DNA from 3 places in the Paraburkholderia dipogonis genome. Region 2 is predicted to be linked to each of the others. Evidence: riboswitches for the same ligand, from Rfam matches in the RefSeq annotation. Region 2 holds a riboswitch; each other region holds the start of a gene.
The links. Region 2 has a riboswitch for manganese ahead of ACFSNN_RS10500 (TMEM165/GDT1 family protein). Riboswitches for the same ligand answer to the same signal wherever they lie in the genome.

Region 1 (5,609 bases), on a different contig from region 2:
TGCCAAAGTTACCGAACTCGCCGGTATTCGCGGGAATAAACGGATGCCAGTTCGCCGGCTTGATGAAAAACGCTCCAAGCGCGATAAAAGCCACCACCACGACAAGCTTGACCGCCACCATGATGTTGTTGAGGCGTGCCGATTCCTTCGTACCGAGCACGAGCATGGTGGTAAGAATGGCGATGATCACTATCGCGGGCAGATTGACGATGCCCGTCGCGGTGCTGCCATCGGCTAGCTTGATGACCGTGCCGGGTGCAGTGGCAAAAACAGGCGGGATATTGATCCCCACGTTATGCAGCAAGCTGACGATATAACCGGACCATCCAACCGCGACCGTGGCCGCGCCCATCGCGTATTCGAGGATCAAGTCCCAGCCGATGATCCACGCGAAAATTTCACCCAGCGTGGCATACGTGTACGTGTAACTACTGCCGCATACCGGCAACATGGCAGCCAGTTCCGAATAGCAGAGACCGACGAATGCGCACGCAATGCCGCCGAGCACGAACGACAAGACGATGCTCGGGCCCGCGAATTGCGCTGCGGCGGTGCCCGTCAGAACGAAGATGCCGGCGCCGATGATGGCGCCGATACCCATCGCGGTAATGCTGATGGCGCCGAGTGATTTCGATAGTGAATGGCCTTCATCCGCGTCGGCGCTTCCCACAATATCGGCGACGGATTTTCGTGCCATGTAGCTCGTATCAGCCATGATGAGTCGTCCCGTTCAATTGGTGTTGGGCACGAGCCGACTCGGCTTGCTTCGGCTCGCGGAGCACGACAAAAACATCTGTTACTGAAGACTAGCGGGTAAGGTAAGGAGAATGGAAAATTCAGTGTATTCCGAATTAAAAGCAAAGTGAATATTTGATTCTGTCTCGTCCGCGGTCAAAGCTTTTGCTCGCGTTCTTAGGCAATCCTCAAATCTCCACCCGCGCCCCCAACTCGATCACTCGATTGGCCGGCAGCTTCAGATAAGCCGCGACGTTCCCCACGTTATGCAACATGACCGAGAACAAACGCTCTCGCCACATCGCCATGCCGCTATCACGAGTTGGCACGAGAGTCGCGCGGCTCAGAAAGTAGGAAGTCTCCGCCGGCTCGAATGACAAACCGTACGTTTTGCAAACTTCAAGTGCGCGCGGCAGATCGACTTCATCCATAAAGCCATACGTGATTGTGACCTGGTAGCATTCCGAATCGAGTGGATGCACGCTCACGCGCTCACTGGCGGGCACCCACGGTATCTCTTCGTTGTTGACCGTCACGAACACCACCCGTTTGTGCAGCACGCGGTTATGCATCAGATTGTTGATCAACGAATGCGGTACACCATCAGGATCCGGAGAAAGAAAGATCGCCGTGCCACCGCAACGAATCGGCGATTCCTTCAGCAGTGTCGCGAGATAAGGCTTGAGCGGCGTCGTCCCGGCTCTCACGCGCGCTTCGGCACGCATCATCTCCCAGCCTTTTCCCCAGGTTGCCATGATTGTGTAGATGATCAGTCCGACCAGAAGCGGGAACCATCCGCCTTCCATCAGCTTCAGCAGATTCGCGGAGAAAAATGCCGCGTCGATCATGAAGAAGAAGCCGGTCGCGAACACGCATAGAAACCAGTTGTAGTGCCACGCATAGCGAATGACGAAGAACGTCAGGATGGTCGTGATCAGCATCGTGCCGGTCACCGCGATACCGTACGCGGAGCCGAGCGCCGTGGATGACCCGAAGCCGACCACCGCTGCCACGACGGCAGCCAATAACGTCCAGTTGATGCCCGGCACGTAGATTTGCCCCATCTCCCTTTCGGATGTATAGACGACATTCATGCGCGGAAGAAAGCCGAGTTGCATCGCCTGCTTGGTCATCGAATACGTACCCGAGATAACGGCTTGCGACGCGATCACAGTCGCGACCGTCGAGAGCACGATCATCGGATACAGCGCCCATTCCGGAAACATTTTGTAGAACGGATTTTGCAGTGCGCCCGGATCGGCAAGCAGCAACGCGCCCTGCCCCAGATAGTTCAGCGCGAGTGCTGGAAATACGAGGCCGAACCACGTCAGCCGGATCGGCTTCGCGCCGAAATGTCCCATGTCGGCATATAGCGCTTCCGCGCCGGTCAACGACAGAACGACCGCGCCCAAAGCAACGAACGCAAGCCACCGATGATGCAGGCAGAACGCCAGCCCCGTGAGCGGATTGAGCGCGACGAGAATCGCGGGCGCCCGCATCATGTTGACGACACCCACCACGGCAAGCACGACAAACCAGAGCACCATCACCGGTCCGAACACGATGCCGATACCGGCCGTGCCATGCTTCTGCATCAGGAACAGCGTGACCAGCGCAACCAGCGTCACGGGAATCACACAGGTTTTAAGGAACGGCGCGGCCACTTCGAGACCTTCTACCGCGCTCAGCACCGAGATCGCCGGCGTAATCACACTGTCGCCGTAAAAGAGCGCCGCGCCCATGATGCCGATGCCCAGCAACGTGTGGCGCAAGCGCGGCCGCGCGGAAACCGACGACGCGGCGAGCGCCAGCAGCGCCATGATCCCGCCCTCGCCGTGATTGTTCGCGCGAAGAATCAACGTGACGTATTTGAGCGAGACGACGACGATCAGCGACCAGACGATCAGCGACACAATGCCGACCACATCCAGCGCGTTGAGCGACAGCCCGTTGACTGGATTGAACACCGTCTGCAGCGTGTACAGCGGGCTGGTGCCGATGTCGCCGTACACCACACCTAATGCTGCAAGCGCGAGTGCGGGCATCGCCGGGCGATGATGCCCGCGCCCGCCGGAATGGCCCGCATCGGGCGCGGCGGATACTGACTGGCTCATGTCTCGCTCCAGTTTCGCGTTCTCGCGATGCAACATACGGCTTGGGCCGCTGCGCGTGCGGAACCGCTTCATGCTTTTATCAGGCCTCGTTTTTCGAGGAGTCGCCTGCGCCCCAATAGTCAGCATCGCGGAAGCAACTTTCGTACAAGAAACGTGCGTCCCATCTTTGATGCTTTATGCGCCTTCTTATTGTTCTGATGTTTGCGTACCCGCCTTTCGCGGACGTGACTGTCTTTTTTCCGAAAGGCCGGTGTGCCGCTAATTCAACATATACCATCGGCCGTTTGCCACGCTACTGATACATGAAGTAGTGATCGATTTATTTCTCGGGCAGACATGCAGGACGCAAGCACCATTACATCAGCCTTTCGACATGGTATGCTCGCACCTGTCTTTGGGGAGTAGCCGGCTTCTACCCAGAAGCGCCTGCATCAACATTCTCGGTCGCGCAGACCGTGGTGCAGGTAGCCCTTTGGTTGGCAAGACCATCGACACACCACGCGACCGGTCGGGCGCGGCGGTGTGTCGCGGTTTTCCGCCCGACCACGAGCCCTCCTCTCATGAATCCTGTCGCAACGCTGTTCCTTGCTTTTGCCATGTCCACCGACGCCTTCGCGGCCGCGATCGGCAAAGGCGCCACGCTCAATCGTCCTCATTGGCGCGAGGCGGTCAGAACAGGGCTCATCTTCGGCGTCATCGAAGCACTCACGCCCCTGGTCGGATGGTTTCTCGGCAAAGCCGCGGCGCAATACGTCTCGGCATGGGATCACTGGATCGCGTTTTCGCTGCTGTTGGTCCTGGGCGCCCGCATGATTTTCAACAGCTTTAACACCAAGGAAATCGAGGAAACGAAGCCGTCGGCTCATTCGTTCTGGTTGCTGGCGCTAACCGGCTTTGCCACGAGTATTGATGCGATGGCGGTCGGTGCGGGCCTCGCTTTCGTGGACGTCAACATCTATTCCACGGCCGCTGCGATCGGTCTCGCCACCATGGCGATGGTCACGATCGGTGTGATGCTCGGCCGTGTCATCGGGCACGTGGCGGGCAGGCGCGCGGAACTGGCGGGCGGCATCGTGCTGATCGGCATTGGCAGCACGATCCTGGCTGAGCATCTGAAGGTCTTCGGCTAGACGGTGTTTGACTGCGGCCCGCAGATCTCCATTTCTTTCGGCGCGATCGGCGTCTGACGCCACCGGCCGCCTGTATGATGGCGGCTCCGCGTCCGACCCGAAGGTCCGACCTGAAGTCCACGCAAACGCCTCCATTCACGACAACCCAGAGGAAGATTGGCATGACGGCCGCAACGCAATTCGATCAGGTTTCCATTGTTAAACGAGCCAACGTCTATTTCGACGGCAAGTGCGTCTCGCACACCGTTCTGTTCGCCGACGGCACGCGCAAAACGCTTGGCGTGATCCTGCCGGGCGCGCTCAACTTCGGCACCGACGCGCCTGAACTCATGGAAGTGCAGGCCGGCCAATGCCGCATCCGCCTCGAAGGCAGCGACGAGTGGAAGACGTATGGTGCGGGCGAGTCGTTCTCGGTGCCCGGGAAAAGCCGCTTCGATATCGACGTGATCGAAACACTCGACTACGTCTGCAGCTATCTGTAAAACGCGTCGCATTGCACGACGTTGGAATGACGCGCTCTAAATCCCGCGTATAAAAGCGCGGGCTTTTCATAAAGAACGCACGTGGATTGCAGCAGCGCTACGTCACCGGCGGCACGCCACGTGTCTCATGTTCGCTCAGCCACGCATTGACGTGTCTCTACATTGTTCAACAGCGCCTCAAAATCCTCGATAGGAAGCGGGCGGCAGAAATAATAGCCCTGATACGCGTAGCATCCCGCTGCCGCGAGGAAATCCCGCTGAGCCTCCGTTTCGACGCCTTCGGCGATCACACCCAAACCGAGGCTGCGCGCAAGCGCCACGATAGTTCTGGCAATCACGGCGTCGTTGGAATCGACCAGGACGTCGCGCACAAATGAGCGGTCGATCTTCAGTTGATCCAAAGGCAGGCGCTTCAAATAGGACAGCGACGAATAGCCGATGCCGAAATCGTCGAGTGCAAAGACGATGCCTTTCGCTTTCAGTGCACTCATCTTCTCGATGATGTCTTGCACATTGTCGACCAGCACGCTTTCCGTCAGCTCCAGTTTTAACCTGTCGGGCCGCGCGCCGGTGCGACCGATAATCGTCAACACGTTGTCCACGAAATCGGCTTCGCGGAACTGCTGGACGCTGACATTGACCGCAATCGTGAGATGCGCCATGTCGGGCCGCGTTGCCCATTGCGCGAGTTGCGCGCACGCGGCCTCCAGTACCCAGCTTCCCAGCGCAACGATCAGTCCGGTCTCTTCGGCCAGCGGAATGAACTCGGCGGGCGGCACGATACCGCGCTGCGGATGCTGCCAGCGCACCAGCGCCTCCGCGCCTGTCACTCGCGTACCCACGACCTGTGCCTGGTAGTGGAGCAGGAACTGGTTGTCCTCGATGGCATTGCGCAAGCCCGCTTCCAGCGCGGCTCGCTGCACGACGACGGTTTGCATGTCGGGATCGAAGAAACGGACGGCATTACGTCCCCGTTCCTTGGACTTGTACATCGCGAGGTCGGCCTGCTTGAGGAGTTCGTCGATCGAGGCCTGATGGCCTCTGAACACCGTCGCGCCGATACTCGCACTAGTGCGGTACTCGATCTTGCCAAGCTGATACGGACTGCCCAAAACGGCGAGGATTCTTTCGCCCACGGCCTCCGTCTG
Region 2 (5,609 bases):
CGCGCGGCAGGCAGCGTGCGCCGCCGCATCGGATGATCGGGAATGCCAGACCCGCAAAACGTCATGGGTTTTGATCCGTGCTCGATAAGCGGCGTTTGAAGGATTGCCCGAGCGTGCTGCATGCGTCGATCGCCATGGGCCGCAATTGGACCTCGGAAAGTTGACCGGTCAGCGCGCACCCCGTTCCCTGACTGCCCCAGTAGAACGTGCTGCGGTCACCGTCGCGAAACAGACGGAATGCCGACGCATCTTCCGGAACCGCTTCGACGTACATCGTGAGCCGGGCGCCGGCCGTGTTCTGATACATGAATTGCGCGGCAGGTCCGGATTCGCCGGGCAGCAGGCGACCGCCGATCAGCGCGTACCCATATCCCCGCAGCGAAGCCACCGACAAGCGTCGATCGAGGCGCCGCGACAACCAGTTGACCAGATGATCGCGTGGCAGCGCCGCGACCTCCACGGGGTGGCGTTGCTCGGGCGCGTACAGCGCGAAAGCGAGATCGGCGCGCTCCGCGAACACGGGTGTCTCCGCCGCGAATTTCGCCGACACCCAGGCAGATGACGAGCCGAGCGCCACGCCCATCGCCATGCAGGAGGCGGCAAGGCCAGCCCGCCGCCATCTCGGCGCGAGGCGGCACACGACGATATAACGCGCGTCGTCTCGCGGCTCCCGGAACAATGCCGTCAGCGCGGCTTTTTGCGCACGGTAATCGGCCACGCGTGCGGCCGCCTCGGGGTCGGTCGTCAGCCAGACGAGCGTGGCCGCGCGCTCCGACGCGCACAGCTCATTGTCAGCGAACGCCGATAGCGATCGCCAGTCCATGCTGCCCACGCCTCGCCTCCCGCGGTTGGTGTCGTCCTTCATGGGTGAGTTGCCGTTTGCATCTACCCTGCCCTGATGCGGGACTCGCAAGACCCAGCATCAATACCCTGAATAAACGCCCGGCAGGGTCGCTCTATTCCAATCGTGTGATGTGAAGGTTTGCGCGAAAGATGGAATAGGCGGTGACGCCGGATCGTTTAGATGTCGTGTCCGAATCGACGGCAGACTTCGATGAACATTCGACAGCAGCACTCCATTCGACCTGTCGGCGCAACGCTGCTGGTGGCGGGCCTCGTGTGGCTCGCGGGCTGCGGAGGTGGTGGCGGCGGCAGCGGCGGGACGTCGATGGTTTCGATCGCCGGCACGGCGGCAACGGGCAAGGCCTTGGCGAATGCGACGATCAACATCGACTGCGCGCGGGGTTCGATGTCGGTTGCAGCGGATATGAACGGAAACTTTCACGCAGCGCTCAACGCCTTGATGCCATGCCTGATCGCCGCGACCTCGGGCGTAACGATGCTGCACTCCGTTGCGTTCGCCGGCGGTACGTACAACGTCACGCCGGAGACGGATCTGCTGGTGTCGTATCTGGCGGCGCAACTCGGTACGAATGAGACCGGACTCATCGCCGGCTTCGCGGTGAACTCGCAGTTCCAGCAAGTGCTGGCGAATCAGGCCGACGTTCTGACCGCGCAGGCCGCGGTCGTCCAGAATTTGCAGCAGATGTATGGTGTCACGCTGTCCGCGCCCAATTTCCTGACTACCGCATTCTCTGCGGGCCAACCTGGCGAGGACAGCGATCTCGAAGCGCTCTTGGCTCGCGGCGCGATCGACGCCAACGGCGAACCGGATGCCGCGGCCGTCGCGCTGATGGCCAGGACCGGGGCGGCACATCCGATTGCTACATCGCCGAATAACAGCACGGGCGGCACCGGAGTCGGCGGCATTGGAAGCTCGGGCGGCATGATGTGAGAGGCCGCCTTCTCTTATCTCGACGCACCCGCTTCCGGAAATCTGACGATTTGCGTTACTCGACCGAGACAATGTAGAATCGCCGCTCTCATTGGGGAGTAGCCGCCTCGACTGCAATGCTCGAGGGTGCCCGTCAACATACTTGGTGGTCGACAGACCGCCATGGCGTGCACAGCACTATGCCTGGCAAGACCGATGACTCGCATTCCGACCTGACCGGGTCGCCGGAATGCGCGTCATCGCGTACGTACTGCGCGGCCCGGCTCACAACCTATGCAATCGTTCCTCGTTTCGACCAGCGTGGTCGGTCTAGCCGAAATCGGCGACAAGACCCAACTGTTGTCCCTGGTGCTGGCCGCCCGATATCGCAAGCCCATTCCAATCATTCTCGGCGTGTTTGTCGCAACGCTCATCAATCATGCAGCGTCCGGTGCTTTGGGCGCATGGCTTGCCAGCGTTCTGAGTCCCTCGATTTTGAACTGGGCGGTCGTCTCGTCATTTGCCGTCATGGCTGTGTGGATTCTGATTCCCGACAAGCTCGACGGCGCCGAGGCGCTGTCGACCAAGCATCCGATGGGTGTGTTCGGCACCACGGCGCTGACGTTCTTCCTCGCTGAAATGGGCGACAAGACGCAGGTTGTCACGATCGCGCTGGCCGCGCGGTTTCACGAATTCTTCGGCGTGGTCGCCGGCACCACGCTCGGCATGATGCTGGCCAACGTGCCCGTCATCTACCTGGGACACAAGTTTGCCGACCGTCTGCCGACCAAGGCGGTCCACATTCTGGCCGCAGTGATCTTCGTTGTCCTCGGTGGCTTTGCCCTCAGGACGGCGTTGTATCCGCACGAGCACCCGCTGTTCTAGTCCGCAGGGTCGGCTTGGTACGCTTGCGGAGTGCGCAACACCGACTCCGCTGTCGTCAACTTTCGACGGTCTGCCGGACCGGTTCCTCCACCGTGCCGCCCTTTGCGGGCGAACCCGGAGCATCAGCGGCAGACTGAGTGGACAAACGCAGGTAGGCTGCCGCAAGCCTTCGGAGTTCTTCCTCGGACGCGTCCTCAATACCGATCAAATCGTTATTCGCGGCTCGATGCGAGGAAAGCAATTCATTCAACTTCAGGTGCAACGCCACGCTATCTTTGTTCTGACTCTGCTGGATCAGAAAGACCATGAGAAAGGTGACGATGGTGGTGCCGGTGTTGATGACCAGTTGCCATCCGTCCGAGTAGTGGAAGATGGGCCCTGTGACTACCCAGGCAGCGACCGTCAGTACAGCAAGGCAGAAGGCGGCCGGTGAGCCGGCCCACCGCGTAACGAGGCTTGCAAAGCGGTCGAACAGGCGCGTCAACGGATGACGGCTGGCGTACGCAGGGCTCGATGTGTCAGGAACGGTATCGAGTTCGTCAGTTGATGAAGACGCGGCGGGTTGTGTCGTCATGACCGGCTCCAGAAGGTTCGACAAGCGTCATAGTCTGTCTTCGTTATATTCGGCGCGCACCCCGGCGGGCAGCCATGGCTCTTTATGGCAACACCAAAGCTCGTAGCTCGGCTCATACAGGTCCACGCGGTCAAAGGCGCCAAGCGGAAGATCCAGTTCGTCACTGTCGTCGTGTTCCATGAACGCGACCGACCCGCATGTCGGACAAAAATGCCTTCGCGCCTCGGGCGAACTTTGCCACGCCTGGGTAGGACCGGACCATTCCACGGCGGCACGCTCGAACATGGCATAACCGCCAAACACGTTGCCGTGTATTCGCCGACATGTCATACAGTGACATATCGACACTCGCCGGGGGCTCGCGGTGACGCGAAACCGCACCGCGCCGCACGCACATCCGCCGGTTTGTCCGACTGATTCACTGTTCGCCATCACTGCACCCTCCTTCGCGGAGCGCGGGGACTGCGAGTCAAACCGTTACTTATCTCTCGTCCTCGGAATCTTCGCGTTCGACTCGTATCGACGTTCTTCGACTGAGCAAACGGTATGCCCACTTATCACGAGAGCTGCTGAAGCAATTAGCTGAACGTCCAGGGTATCCGCGCGATGCGCGATTGCACGAACTTACAAAATCGCAGCCCGACAGGTATGCCCGTTGCGATCTCTGTGAGGGATGAACTGGACAACCGTTATTCGATCGGGCCCGACATGAAAAATCCGTGGATGAAAAAGAACCCGTTTCTCAGCATGTGGCTGAGCGGAGCCAACGCAGTGGCGGGCTCAGCGCGCGGTCACGCGACGGCGGCGGCAAAGCGCGGGACCACCGCTTTCTGGACCGCTGCGCTCGCACCGCCGAAGCCCAAAAAGAAAAGGCATACGCGTAGCTGACTCGAACTGCATGGGGCATGTCGAGCCTGCGTGCCTCATCGCTACAAGCGCTCCAACGTTAGCGGATCACCCTGGCCGTGGAAATACTTCCTGAGCGCTTCAGCAAAGGGCGCTTTGTCGATCGCCGCGCGCTCGAAGAGCGTCATCGACGAATGAAACTTCAGATAATCCGGATACCCGAAAATGTCCTCGATTGAAGAACCTTCGACAACGTTGACGTATTGGGTCGATTGCCTCAGCCGTTCACCCAGTACCGGATGGCGCAGATAAGCATCGGCCTCGGCCAACGACGAAATCGCGAACCGCTGCGCCATTGCACTCGCCCCAAGCCCCTGTATCTGTGGAAACACGAACCACATCCAATGGCTTCGCTTACGGCCGTCGCGCAGTTCGTCGCAGACCTGTGCGTAGAGTGGATCCTGTGCGTCGACAAAGCGCTGCAGGTTGAAAGGGTCGTTCAATTCGCTCTCCGTTCCGCCGTTTCGTTTCTATGGCGCTTTCAAAGCGTGAAACGATATGAATGTCTCACTGCCGATCAATCATATTGCTCGACGTGCGAGACCTTCAATATGCCCGAATCCACATGAGAAGTCGCCACCGTACAGCACCCGTTGCGAACACTTCATGCATGAGTCGGGCAAGACATTCAGGCCTTGGCGAAGGCCACCGCGTTCACTGGCCGTACACGTCGAAGTCGAAATACTTTTTCGCGATCCTGTCGTATGTGCCGTCCGCGCGTGTGTCGGCGATCGCCTTGTCGATCTGCGCCTTCAGGTCGGTGTCTTCCTTGCGCAAACCGATCGCGGTGCCGCTTCCGAGCGTCTTCGCGTCGTAGAGCGCGTTGCCGACAAACCCAAAGTCCTTGCCTCGCGCCGTGCGCAGGAAACCGACGTCAGCTTGCACGGCGTTCTGCAGCGATGCATCGATGCGTCCAGCAAGCAGGTCCGAGTAAACGAGATCCTGATCCTGGTAAGCCACGATCACCGCGCCGGCCGGCTCCCAGTAAGTTTTCGCGTAGGTTTCCTGGATCGTGCCCTGCTCTACGCCGATTCGCTTGCCCTTCACCGCTTCCGGCGTGGGCGTGATCGTCGAGCCCTTCTTCGCGACGAGACGGGTCGGGATACGGAATACCTTCGAAGAAAACGCGATCTGCGCCTGACGCGCCGGCGTCATGGACATGGTCGACAGCACACCGTCGAACTTGCGCCCCTTCAGCGCGGGAATCATTCCGTCGAACGCGTTTTCGACCCACACGCATTTCGCATTCAGGCGGCGGCAGATTTCATTGCCCAGGTCGATGTCGAAGCCGACCAGCTTGCCGTCGGCGGATTTCGATTCGAACGGCGGATAGCTCGCGTCGACTCCGAACCGCACGGTCGACCATTCCTTCGCGATCGCGTTGCCGGACGAGATAGCCAGCATCGCAATGCTCAGGCTTGCAAGCAGGGATTTCATGTTTTTCCTTTCATGACCTTTTAAACGAATGAG
Region 3 (5,609 bases), on a different contig from region 2:
AAGCGGCCATGAAACGACGAGATGTCGGTGTACTGAACCGGCACTCCGAACGACGACGCGAAGTTCCAGCCGCCGACCGTAATTCCCCACGTCTTGACCGCGGCGAGGATCGTGTATTCGGCCGTCGCATTGACGCCTTGCGTGACTTGCCCAGCAATCGGAATCGACTTGCTAGTGCCTAGCGAACCTTCGTAGTAGACCGTGGCCGCCGACACGATCCAGTCGCTGGTGGGCGGCACGATGCCGCCGTATGGCGTCACCTGTTGGCCGGTAATCGGACGGCCGATGCCGCCTTCCGTCGCCCACGCTGTCTGGGAAAGACTCACGCCGACGATGGTCACGAGCGCGCCTTTGCACAATCCGGCAACGAGCCGCCAGGCTGCGAGCAAACAGTTAGGTTGACTCATAATCGTCCTCATCGAATGGAAGTCCGGCATTCTCACTCCTGCGGCACCACATCTGGGCAGCCTGCGTCCGCACGCCACACTGCGCGTGCGCGCGCAGGCATCAGGCTTTGCGCACGATTGGTGGCGCGACCGGCGCCCGTGTCGCCGCTTTCCTGTGCCTGGCGATGTGCAGGTCGTCCATGCGCGCCTCAACGCTTGTGCGGTGTGGGAAACGTCAGGCTCGCCCCTCAATGTCGAAAAAATCCCACAACGGCTGCAATTACCGCTTTGGCCCATTAGACTGGCGCTCGCTTGAATTCGACCCACCGCTTTCGATGAGGCTTTCATGATTCGCGCGCTGCACCGGTACTGCATTGCCTTCACCGTTATCCTTCTTTCTGCCTGCTCGGTGACGCCCCGGCAGGACGGCGTGTCGCAGACCGGCGCATCGGCGGCCGCCGCGTTGGCGTCATGGAACGACACGAAGACCACACGGTCGATCGTCGACTTCGTGACGCTGGTGACGACGCCAGAGTCCAAGGATTTCATCCCGCGTGCCGACCGGATCGCTGTATTCGATAACGACGGCACGCTGTGGCCGGAGCAGCCCGCTCCGGTCCAACTAGTGTTCGCGCTGCAACGCGTGAAGACGGTGGCCGCAAGGCATCCGGAATGGAAGCGCCAGGAGCCGTTCCGCTCGATCCTCAAAGGCAATCTCAGGAATGTGGCGGCAAGCGGCGACGCCGGCTCGATGCGGGTGTTGGCCGCGGCCCACGCCGGCATGACGGGCGATCAGTTCGCCGCGCTCGTGCACGAATGGTTCGATTCCGCGAGCGACCCGCGCTTCAACCGGCCTTATGCCGATCTCGCGTATCAGCCCATGCTCGAGTTGCTTGCCTATCTGCGCGCGAATGGCTTCAAGACCTATCTGGTGACGGGCGGCGACGTCGAGTTTGTCCGCGACGTGGCGCAGCGCATGTATGGCATTCCGCCCGAGCAGGTGATCGGCAGCACCGTCAAGTACCGGTACGGCCAGAGTAACGGCGCGGTTTCGCTGACGCGTCTCGCGCAGGTCGACACGTTGCTCGACGGCTCGGCCAAACCGCTGGCCATCGATCGTGTGATCGGCAGGCGTCCGGTGATCGCGTTCGGCAACGCGGATGGCGACGCGCCGATGCTCGAATGGACCTCGGCAGGCGACGGCCCGCGGCTCGCCGCGCTCGTGCATCACACGGACGCGCAGCGCGAATACGCATACGACCGCGCAGCGAAGAGCGGCAAGCTCGACAAAGGTCTGGACGAAGCCGCCGCGAAAGGCTGGCTGGTCGTCGATATGAAAGATGACTGGAGAACCGTGTTCAAGCCGGACGGCGCGACAGCGGCCGCAACGGCGACGACGACCCGGGCAAACTGAGCGTGAAACGCGGAAGGCCGTTGGACAAGCGGCCTTCCGCGACTGTTTTCACCTGTGGCCGGCGGTTCGTCTAGCGGCTCAGCGTAATCGCCAGATACGTGACATAGAGCACCCCGCAAACCAGCAATGCCCACACCGGCACGCCGCGCTCACGCACATTGACCCGCAGCCACGCCGCGGCGACGAGCGTGACTACGATGCCGGTCACCACTTCGATACGCGGCACCCACGGCGTCAGCAGAATGCCGATCGCGGGCAGCAGGGTGCCCTGAAACACCATCGCGCCGGTGATGTTGCCGAACGCCAGCGTGTCCTTGCCGCGGCGAATCCACAGAATGCTGTTGACCTTCTCGGGCAGTTCGGTGGCGATCGGAATGATCAGCAGCGAGAGCAGCAGCGGCGACACGCCGAGCGCCTGCGACACGCCGCGCACACCATGGATGAAGCCTTCCGCGCCCCACACCAGCAACGCGACGGCCAGCGCCAATTGCACCACGATGGTCGCGAGGTTGGTCGGCACGCCGAGGCGCGCGATCAGCATCTTGCCCGGCGCTTCAGTGCCGTGGCCGGCATCGACCAATTCATTCGATGCGCGGAAGGTCATCACCACATAGGTGACGTACACGCCGACCAGCGCCAGGCTGAAGAGCGCGCGCACGATCATCTGCTCATGCGGCACGTACATCGCGGCCGCGGCCAACACGAACGCACACAGGAAATAGTTCAGGTCGCGCGTGAAGCCCGTGCGCTCCGGCGCGACCCAGCCGCGCGCGCCCCGCGAGCCGAGAATCGCGAGCGTCATGAGGAAGGTGGAGAGGGTGGAAAGCATCAGCGGCGCACCGAGAATCGCGCCGACGCCGATCTCCTGATTGACCGCGCTATCCGTCGTGCCGCTGGCGATCGCGAGCAGCGGCACGAGCGTCTCGGGCAACGCGGTGCCGACGGCGGCGAATAGTGAACCCGTCACGCCTTCGGAAATCTTGAGACGTTCACCCAGATGCTCGAGTGCATTGGTGAAGAGCTCAGCCGCCACCAGAATGACGACGAGCATGATGGCAAGTTCGAGCAGGAGGCCGGTCATGCGCGGCACTCCGCAATCAAGCAGACGCGGCGGCGCGGCGGACGGGGAGTAGGGGAAACTGGCAAGTTACGACGATGTTTCACAGGGCGGCTCCGCGGTCGGACGTCGATGACAAACCAATGACGCACCGCCGCCCGTCCGACCAGAACGAGGCAGTGCGTCAATGGTCTCGCCAAACCGACCCGGTCGAACGCGCCATGACCCGCAGGCCAAGTATGTTGACGCGCTCTCCTTCAATGGATGAAGGAAGGCTACTCCCCAGTGACCGAGGGATTCTAACGGCAGGGGGGCGCTTTCAACAACCTTGTTGCGGTGAAGGTGGTTGTTCGGGCTAATCGGTTAGCCAGTGGGCGCGAGTTTAGCGCGTTAGTTGAAGTGATATTGCACGCCGATTGTGAAACTGTTGTTTGTTCTTCGGGTGCCGTCGTGATTGCTGGTATCGGTTGTCCATTCGCCTAGCGCGCTCATGTGTTTTGCAAACTTATATTCGACGCCTAAACCCCAGTGAAGGCGTGTGTCCGGCTTGTCCATTGTCAATCCAACACGTATGTACGGCATACACTGATTGAATGGCATGCCAAGTTTCGCATCGATTCCGCCATCTTTAGAAGTTGTCGAGCCGTGATGCAGATCGGCAAAAACTTCAGCGCCTGCCACGAAGCGGTCGACATCGAAGTTGTATCCCGCTGTAAACCCCGGAAAAACCGTGGTATGCGATGCTTTATTGACGGCGCCTGAGGCATCGGAGGTATTCACGCCCAACTTGAAACCCACATAGGGGCCGGCAAACTCGCTTGCGCCCGTTTGAGGAGCCGCCGATTGCGCGTGGACGAGATTGGATAGCATCATGATCGATGCGGTTAAAATCAGCCGGGTTATTTTGTACATGACCTGCAATAAAACGATTGGCGCGCGAATGGATCGCGACACGTTATTAATCAGTGAAGCGATCTAGAAATGCCGCTCCGGGAATATTCACGCGCGATAGAAATTGCATGATCAAAACATGCTAATTAAGGGGATAGGATGGGGCTATGCGAAATGTCCGCATGGAGACCTTCAAACGTCCGATTCTTAATTTGTGGCACAAATAAAGAGGGACGTTTTCGGACGAATCTGTAAAGGACATGCGAGCGTACGAAAGGCGTCGCCAAAGGACTGTTTGCGGGAATGCGGGGACCTTAGGCGGCACTCGTGCGAACACGACAGGGCCGTAAAAAACAAAAGGGCTTGGCGCACATTGCGTAAGCCCTTGAGCGAGATCGATTCTTTATGGTGCGCCCGGCTGGGATCGAACCAGCAACCCCTGCCTTCGGAGGGCAGTACTCTATCCATTGAGCTACGGGCGCTTCAACACGAAAGCGCGGCACCAGAACGGATGCGACGCCAAAGCGAGACCGAAAGGATACCCGGTTTCCGCCATACCGTCCACCGGACGGCCTGAATGGCGGCCTTCGCGGTGTTTCGCACAACCCGCGCGATGCGGGTAAACGCCTGCTGAACACCGCGCCGCGCCCCTCGCCGCCGTCGAAATGTTCCGTCTATAATCGTCCGTGGCTGATTAAAGAACAAGAAGTTGCCGTCACGCTGTACCGCTCACATACCCACGGAGACGAGACAAGCATGAGCGAAGCACCACACGGAGCCCCGATCAAAACCCCCGGGCAGCTCATCGCCGCGATCATCGCCAGTTTTGCGGTACCGATCGTCATCATCGTTCTGCTGGTGATCTACGTCGACAATTCGACGCGCACCGGCGCCGGCACCGACTCTCTCTCCGAAGCCGAGGTCACCGCCCGCATCAAGCCATTTGCCCAGGTCGACATTCGCGACGCCAACGCGCCGCGCGTCTACAAGAGCGGCGAGGAAGTCTATAAGGCGGTGTGCTCCGCGTGTCACGCGTCGGGCGCGGCAGGCGCGCCGAAATTCACCAATACCGCCGACTGGGCACCGCGCATCGCGCAGGGCTTCGACACGCTGCTGCACACGGCGCTCACCGGCAAAGGCGCGATGCCCCCGCGAGGCGGCACCAGCCCGGACGACTACAGCGATTTCGAAATCGCCCGCGCGGTCGCCTACATGGCCAACAATTCCGGCGGAAGTTTCCCTGAACCGGCTCAGCCGGCAGCGGGCGCGCCAGCGGCGGCATCCGGTGCCGCCGCCGCGGCGCCGGCCGGCGCTTCCGACGCGGGTGCGGCTCAGGCCGCCGCGGCGATGGCCGCCATGGCGAGCGTGCCGCAAGCAGCCGCGCCGGCAGCAGCTGGCGCGCAAAGCGCGGACGCGTCGCAGGCCGGCAAGGCGTTGTATCAGCAGGTTTGCCAGGCTTGTCATGCGGCCGGCGTGTTGAACGCGCCGAAGTTTGGTGACAAGGACGCCTGGGCGCCGCGTCTGAAAGAGCCGATGGACACGGTCTATAACTACGCGCTGCACGGCAAGGGCGCGATGCCTCCGAAGGGCGGCTCGACAGCATCCGACGCGGACGTGAAGGCCGCCGTCGACTACATGGTCAGCGCGGTGAAGTAAAACGCTCGCGGCGTTATCCGCACCACTAAAAAATCCCTGCACCGCGGCAACGCGGTGCAGGGATTTTTTATATCTTGTCCGGCAAACAAGCCCACGCGATCTCAACGTTCTCAGCGCCGCCTCAAGGCTTCTGCAACAGAGCCTTCAAACTCGCGAGCCGGTCTTTCGGCGACATCGGCGCTTCTTCGGGCGTCGGGGGCGGAGC

Region 1: another riboswitch for manganese. It lies ahead of mntP (manganese efflux pump MntP); the one in region 2 lies ahead of ACFSNN_RS10500 (TMEM165/GDT1 family protein).
Region 3: another riboswitch for manganese. It lies ahead of ACFSNN_RS26435 (sodium:calcium antiporter); the one in region 2 lies ahead of ACFSNN_RS10500 (TMEM165/GDT1 family protein).

Annotation. Positions count from the first base shown of each region.
Region 1 is NZ_JBHUFR010000001.1:408,676-414,284, reverse strand. It holds gene ACFSNN_RS01700 (amino acid permease) at 1-715, opposite strand, end outside; gene ACFSNN_RS01695 (potassium transporter Kup) at 924-2,849, opposite strand; yybP-ykoY riboswitch at 3,234-3,400, shown strand; gene mntP (manganese efflux pump MntP) at 3,410-3,979, shown strand; gene ppnP (pyrimidine/purine nucleoside phosphorylase) at 4,141-4,461, shown strand; gene ACFSNN_RS01680 (bifunctional diguanylate cyclase/phosphodiesterase) at 4,587-5,609, opposite strand, start outside.
Region 2 is NZ_JBHUFR010000008.1:98,349-103,957, reverse strand. It holds gene ACFSNN_RS10515 (DUF1571 domain-containing protein) at 1-65, opposite strand, end outside; gene ACFSNN_RS10510 (anti-sigma factor family protein) at 62-865, opposite strand; gene ACFSNN_RS10505 (hypothetical protein) at 1,055-1,795, shown strand; yybP-ykoY riboswitch at 1,877-2,059, shown strand; gene ACFSNN_RS10500 (TMEM165/GDT1 family protein) at 2,069-2,659, shown strand; gene ACFSNN_RS10495 (low affinity iron permease family protein) at 2,715-3,233, opposite strand; gene ACFSNN_RS10490 (GFA family protein) at 3,261-3,665, opposite strand; gene ACFSNN_RS10485 (DUF1810 domain-containing protein) at 4,163-4,582, opposite strand; gene ACFSNN_RS10480 (ABC transporter substrate-binding protein) at 4,794-5,576, opposite strand.
Region 3 is NZ_JBHUFR010000021.1:161,444-167,052, reverse strand. It holds gene ACFSNN_RS26445 (SphA family protein) at 1-407, opposite strand, end outside; gene ACFSNN_RS26440 (HAD family hydrolase) at 733-1,800, shown strand; gene ACFSNN_RS26435 (sodium:calcium antiporter) at 1,871-2,881, opposite strand; yybP-ykoY riboswitch at 2,982-3,153, opposite strand; gene ACFSNN_RS26430 (outer membrane protein) at 3,248-3,811, opposite strand; tRNA gene ACFSNN_RS26425 (tRNA-Arg) at 4,155-4,230, opposite strand; gene ACFSNN_RS26420 (c-type cytochrome) at 4,505-5,404, shown strand; gene ACFSNN_RS26415 (UvrD-helicase domain-containing protein) at 5,526-5,609, opposite strand, start outside.